DNA from 2 places in the Aliivibrio wodanis genome. Region 2 is predicted to be linked to the other one. Evidence: predicted binding sites of a transcription regulator. Region 2 holds the regulator's gene; the other holds the start of a gene.

Region 1 (3,434 bases), 340 kb from region 2:
CACAAGACAAATACAGCATAAGCTCTAAGCTCTAAGTGGTTAGTCTATAGGGAATTTAAAAAGAATAGATAAGTAAAACAAGCCTACACTGTCCGTACAAGCTATTTTTCTTTATTTAGCCTACTAGTGCGTAGTAAGAGGAATTAACAACTTGTAGCTTCGCCATTCTGTCGTGCATTACCTTTACCGGCTCACAGAACGACATATATTTAACTGGATTCAATGCAAAGGCATCCATATCAACAAGCATACACATACTGGCACACTCGTAATTCTCAACGATAATAAAGTGTCCTTCCCCTAAATCATTCTTAAGAGACACAACCTCACCTTCTGCTGGACAATAACCATCGCCTTGAGATTCAAAAAACCAACTTTTTGGTAGCATTGGTTTATGGAATCGCTTAGCAGCAACACAATTAAGCGCCAATTCAACTTTACGAGGCTCAGAAAGAGGAAGGAATGAAATATATTCAACAAACATTTCATAAGAAGCCGCATCATCAACAGAGAACTTACTTTTATTGAATGCTTCATCTATTAAGACTTTAGAAGGTAGATTAACGCAAAAAACCATATCCATGCTCAATTCAAGCATAAGAGACCGTGCTTTATTATCGTAATACCAACTCCATGTATCACTTGGTTTAAGCATTTAACTTCTCTCTAAAAAATATGGGACAATGCCCTACGCGACTCCATCACCTAATATTAGGACGTTTATACTAAAAAATAGACTTTTTAAACAAACATCACTGGTGCAATGAGTCACTTATTCTACAAGAGCTTGATAATAAAAAAAGGGGAAATTTTCATTCCCCCTTTCGTTTGAACAGTCTGTAAGCAATTTTTACTGCTTTATATCAATTAAATGTTGTTCACGATATCTTTAACTAATGCTGGACCTTTATAAATGAAACCTGAGTAGACTTGAACCAGATCGGCACCCGCCATCATTTTCTCTTTAGCAGCGACATATGAGTCAATGCCACCTACACCTATAATTGGAAGATTATCACCTAAAAGTTCCTTAAGACGACGAACAACTTCTGTGCTGCGGGCTTGAACAGGACGACCACTTAAGCCTCCCATCTCTTCTGCATGCTTCATACCTTCAACCATAGAACGGTCTAATGTAGTATTAGTTGCAATCACACCATCAACCTTATACTTAATTAATGAGGCTGCAATTTGAGATAATTCGTTATCATCTAAATCTGGAGCAATCTTTAGAGCAATAGGTACATACTTACCATATTTCTCTGCTAATTCGTTTTGCTTCTCTTTTAACTGAGAAAGAAGATCATCTAATGCTTCACCGTATTGAAGAGTACGAAGCCCTGGAGTGTTTGGGGATGAGATATTAATCGCAATGTAGCCCGCATATTGATATACCTTCTCCATACAAATTAGGTAATCTTCTGTACCCTTCTCAATAGGTGTATCTTTGTTTTTTCCAATGTTAATACCAATAACACCGTCAAATTTTGCTTTCTTTACATTCTCAACAAGATTATCAACACCAAGGTTATTAAAACCCATACGGTTAATAATACCTTCCGCTTCAATTAAACGAAATAAACGTGGCTTATCGTTACCTGCTTGAGGGCGAGGAGTAACAGTACCTACTTCAATGAATCCAAAACCCATTGCGCTAAATGCTTCAATACATTCACCGTTCTTATCAAGGCCAGCCGCGAGGCCAACCGGGTTTTTAAAGGTAATGCCCATCACTTCTACAGGTTTAGAAGCTAAGTTTTGACGGTATAAAAGATCGAGAGGAGTGCCTGTGAAACGTTTGAAATTTTGAATTGCTAGGTCATGTGCTTTTTCAGCATCAAGTTTGAAAATGCCAGCTCTGGCGATGCGGTATAACATTGTTGCTCCAAAAAAAGTCCCGAATAAACGGGGAGTCATTATTCACTGATTTTATTCACAATTCAAACTTAATCGTACTTTATTCATCATAATTTCTCCGCATCATTAAACTCGAAAAATACATTAAGAATAAAAAATCACTAAATTAGGTTATAAATGTAAGCGTGTGGGAAAATTACCGGGGAAATAAAAAGGGGAAGTGAATAAATACTCACTTCCCCTTTAGTTAAGCAAACGTTTGTTTAACGATATACTAAGCTATTAATTACTGACTTTAATTTGATGTACAGCTTATGTTAAGTAACGTTAATTCTCTTAATGCTACTGAGAACTTAGCAAACTCATGAACAGAGCCAACCTTAAATTCATTTAAGATATTGTCCCAACGCCCTACTGAACTGCTATTTTTCTCACACCATTCTGCTATCGCACTTTCTGCCGAATCGCTATTTTTAAACTCAGACAAAACTAAGGTCGTCAATTGACGCTGTTGCCAATCTAAGTCTTCACGGAATGATGCACGAGCTAGTGCTTGCCAATGGTTATCTACTCCTTGGTTATTGATTTGTTTTAAGAACCAATGCAGAGATAATTTATCTCCCAATACGTAGTATAAACGTGCAGATGTTGCTACTGGCTGCTCAGTTACCTCTGCTACTGCTGAGATATCCATTGCAGAGTATAAGCTACTCAAGCGAGCCAACACATTACCCAACTCACATGGTACGCCCATCTCGAGGTAATGATTCGCTTGTTCAATATGCTCTACAACTTCTTCATTAACTAGATAATTATCAAGATTAACTTTAATGTCATCAACCGCAGGCTTATATTTCGCGATTAGCTGATCAATAGACATGTGTTGTGAACCATTGCGTAATAACCAACGTGCTACTCGACGGATAGTTCGACGCATTGCAAAGAAAGCTTCATATTGAGCTTCTGCCGTAGCGACATTATCTAGATTACGAACTTCTTTAAATAAATCGCCAAACTCAAAGATAGCGCGAGTTGCTGAGTATGCATTTGCAATATCAGTAATCGCGTAACCAGTCTCTTCCTGTAAGCGAGTAATGAAGTTACAGCCCATTTCATTAACCATTTGGTTAGCTAAACAGGTTGCGATGATTTCTGAACGCAATGGATGGTTATCCATCTCCGCTTTATAGTTACGCTGTAACTCAGTTGGGAAATAGGTTGTTAATAAATCAGCATGATATGGATTATTTGCAATTTCATCACAAGCTAATTGCTCTTTAAGTACCATCTTTCCATAAGCAACAAGAACAGAAAGCTCTGGACGAGTTAACGCTTGCCCTCTTTTTTCACGCTCAATTAAAGTTTCATCATCAGGGATAAACTCTAATGCGCGATCTAACTGGCCTTGTTTCTCTAAATGGTGAATAAAACGGATTTGCTCTTTAACTAAAGAAGTGCCTTGCTGCTCTGCCACAGAGATCGACTCTGATTGACAGTACGCATCATCAAGAACTATCTCACCAACTTCATCTTCCATTTTTTGAAGTAAAACATTACGTTGCTTATAAGTAAGATCG
Region 2 (3,434 bases):
TATTGCGCCTTCTAGAGACCATAAAAGTTCAGCACTAACAGAGTTAGAATGGGTTTGCTGAATGGCTTTATAAGCATTTACAGAACCAATATTACGTAGCTCTTCAACAGTAGTAATGCCTGCTTTCTTAAGCATTCGTTCTGTAGCTAGTCGCAGGTTAGGCAGATCTTTAATACGTGTTGGGGCTGCAGTTTTCTGTTTTTCTTTGTCTTTTTTTGCAACGTCAAAAGCAACAACTGCTTGAATTAATATTAAATCAGGTTCTTTCCAAGACTCTGGTGAAATGGCAAAGTATTTGGTAACAACGGGAAAGCCTCGTTTTTTATAAACATAAGGTTCTAACCCTTGCTCTTTAAATAAGTTAATCGTCTCTTCACTACCTCTTAAATGAAGTTTATCTTGCACAACAAGGGCAAACATAGTGTCATCAATAAAGACACCAAAACCGCCAAACATTGAACGAGATGTGACTTTCCCAAGAGAGGAAAGAAGACGAAGTGAATCTTTTAGTATTGGTTTATCCATTGCAATAATTCTCGGTTAGTTAAGTCTATGTCACTAAACAACTGAGCCCGAGGAAATACTAGCAAGTTTAAAGCCCAACATTGTTATATTTAGGTAAAATAACAACATCGAGTGGAATACTTACCATCGGCAACCCCGCTACCATATATATATAAATACGTAGGCCGGAAGCTTTGCGTCCTATGCTTTCACATAGTTTGCCCTGTTTGTGACATCATTGATGATATAGCAATCAACAAAGGGAGTGACTGCAAAAACTCAATAATGTGATATTGGTTCATAAAAACAAGGGTCATTTCTGTTAACTCAGTTCAGGTTTTCAATAAAACCTGAACTTATGACTTGATTTTTATAGAACTCTAGTTTGTTATTTGGTTCTATTATGAACACTATTACGAGAAACAACGGCTGGTTGCATTTCAAAAATACGGCGTTCATGATGTTTATCTTTTATACGCTCGAGTAAAATTTCAACTGCCGTTTTTCCAACTCTTCGTTTTGGTTGGTGGATAGTTGTTAAAGGAGGTGAAAAGTAAGCCGATAATTCAATATTGTCATAGCCAATTACAGAAATATCTTCTGGAACTTTTAACCCTGATTGTTGAATCTTACTGATGGCGGCTAACGCCATAATATCATTAAAACAAAATAGAGCAGTAGGGCGATCTTTTGCTTCGGTTGCTAATACTTTCTCAACTGCTTTTGCTGCTGAAGAGCATTCAAAATCACCTTCTAAAATCCATTCAGGATTAGAATCTAAATTTGCTTCGGAAAGTGCTCGGTGAAAACCATGAACACGTTCTTTACAAGTCAACTTATCTAATTGTCCTGTGATACAAGCAATGTTAGTGTGACCATTTTCTATTAAGTGTTTTGTTGCAAGGTATCCACCTTCTTCAGAGTTATCTATGATTTTATCTGTATGAGGGCTATCAGGTCCCCAATCCATAACAACCATTGGTAATTCGGTATTTTTTTCAAGCAAGGCTAAAAGTTGTTCATTTAGGTCTGAACACATAACCAACAACCCATCAACACGTTTTTCAGAAAGCATACGAAGGTAGTGTTTTTGTTTGTCTAGATCACCTTCAGTATTACACATGAATAAAGTGTAACCTTGTTTATAACAATAGTTTTCAACACCATGCATAACTTCGGCAAAAAAGGGATTGAAAGATTGAGTTACTAACATGCCAATAGTACGAGTAGTATTACATTTTAAACTGCGAGCAACAGCACTTGGTGCATAATTTAACTCTTCAACGGCTTCCCATACACGTTTTTGTGTTGCTTCTGCAACAAAGCGTGTTTTGTTAATTACGTGAGAGACGGTTGTTGTCGACACTGTTGCTAATTTTGCGACGTCTTTAATTGTAGCCATATAAGAGCCTTAAATAGTGATTAAGGGGCTATTTATGTTCCAGCAAATTGTTTTGCTCTATAGAGAACTGATGGAAGATAAATAGGCCCTAAATATCATATGATTAATGATATGGTATAAATAAAAAAACCGCTTTAAAATGCGGTTTTCATTTTATGTTCAAATTTTATCGTTTGCGTTCACATTTTATATGTAAAGCATAGTGCAAACAATTATTGATTTCATAAATTTTATTTGTAACCTGATTTACATCACGTAGTTATTTATTTATGTCATCAATAAAGGCTGTTTTTTACTCACCAGTAAGAAATAGCATGTCTAATTGTAAAAATGTCACAAGAAAATGGGTAACTGCAGCATAGAAACCAAACTCATCACGCTCTTTACAGATTTGGCTGAATCGTGGTGTCCAAGATAATAATTGCTCATTAATAAAATTTTGTTGAGCTGTCATATAAAGCTCAAAGTCTTCCTCTGATGACTGTTGGTTTGTCATCACAATTAGATTACCTAGAAAATCAAGTTCTATTGCAATATGATCAGCAGGCTCATTAAATTCTGCTTTTTGTGCAATATTATACTTTGTAAGTAGCTCACGCATATCTTGCGCTGGTTTAGCATTAAGCAGACCTGATTTATCAAGGTATAGTGAAGCATAAGGCAAAGCACTACTTTTATCTGAACCTAAAAAGGCTTCACAGAAATCAGCTGATAACTCAAGTTGAGCGCCTTCACGAGTTTGTAATTGATTTAATTTATCAATTAAAGTATTTACAGAAGCGGTAAGTTCTGGTGTTTCTGCTAAATTTGATAAAAACGTACGGATTTCAAAGCTGTTATATTGTTCTATTTGTTCTTCTGTTAACTCACTTGCTAATAAGCTAGATAGCCACCAGTAAATTTCGGCACGTTGTTCATTAAATGCAGTTAGATCGTTCATGTATATTTTGCTCCAAGAAATTTATGTGAGAATTGTACTGGATAAGTATGAAAAGGAATAGCACCTATCATTAACAGGGTGTATAAAGATATTTGTAAAGGTTACAACTCAATTTTTGTTTGATAATTGTTTTGAATCAAATAATTTACAGAAATATCAATTGAGAATTGGCATTATTACAAAATATGAATAGAATAAGAAAAGAACCATCCAATATAACCATAAAAGAGAATATTATGAGCTATCACATTTTAGTTGTTGAAGACGAAGTGGTAACTCGCTCTAAACTTGTAGGCTACTTTGAAGCCGAGGGATATCAAGTGAGCGAGGCTGAAACAGGGGCAGAAATGCGAACTATTTTGGCTGAACAAAAAGTTGATTTAATTATGCTTGATATAAACCTACCAGGAGAGGATGGTTTATTGTTGGCACGTGAACTACGTAGCCAATCTAATATTGGTATTATTCTTGTTACAGGACGAACTGATAGTATTGATCGTATTGTAGGGCTTGAAATGGGTGCTGATGATTACGTCACAAAACCAGTAGAGCTACGTGAGTTATTAGTTCGAGTTAAGAATTTATTTT

What was found. The regulator PurR, encoded in region 2, represses purine synthesis genes. The targets are predictions, from matches to a motif close to TNANGNAAACGTTTNCNTNA.
Region 1: the regulator PurR is predicted to act here: its motif matches at 2,105-2,124, upstream of pyrD (quinone-dependent dihydroorotate dehydrogenase).

Annotation. Positions count from the first base shown of each region.
Region 1 is NZ_JBREXA010000002.1:798,538-801,971, reverse strand. Features, by position in the region: gene ACU5DF_RS11420 (cell division protein ZapC) at 116-655, opposite strand; gene pyrD (quinone-dependent dihydroorotate dehydrogenase) at 868-1,878, opposite strand; gene ACU5DF_RS11410 (NAD-glutamate dehydrogenase) at 2,153-3,434, opposite strand, start outside.
Region 2 is NZ_JBREXA010000002.1:459,636-463,069, forward strand. Features, by position in the region: gene ACU5DF_RS10005 (TfoX/Sxy family DNA transformation protein) at 1-525, opposite strand, end outside; cyclic di-GMP riboswitch class I at 651-737, opposite strand; gene purR (HTH-type transcriptional repressor PurR) at 893-1,906, opposite strand; gene torD (molecular chaperone TorD) at 2,199-2,846, opposite strand; gene torR (two-component system response regulator TorR) at 3,083-3,434, shown strand, end outside.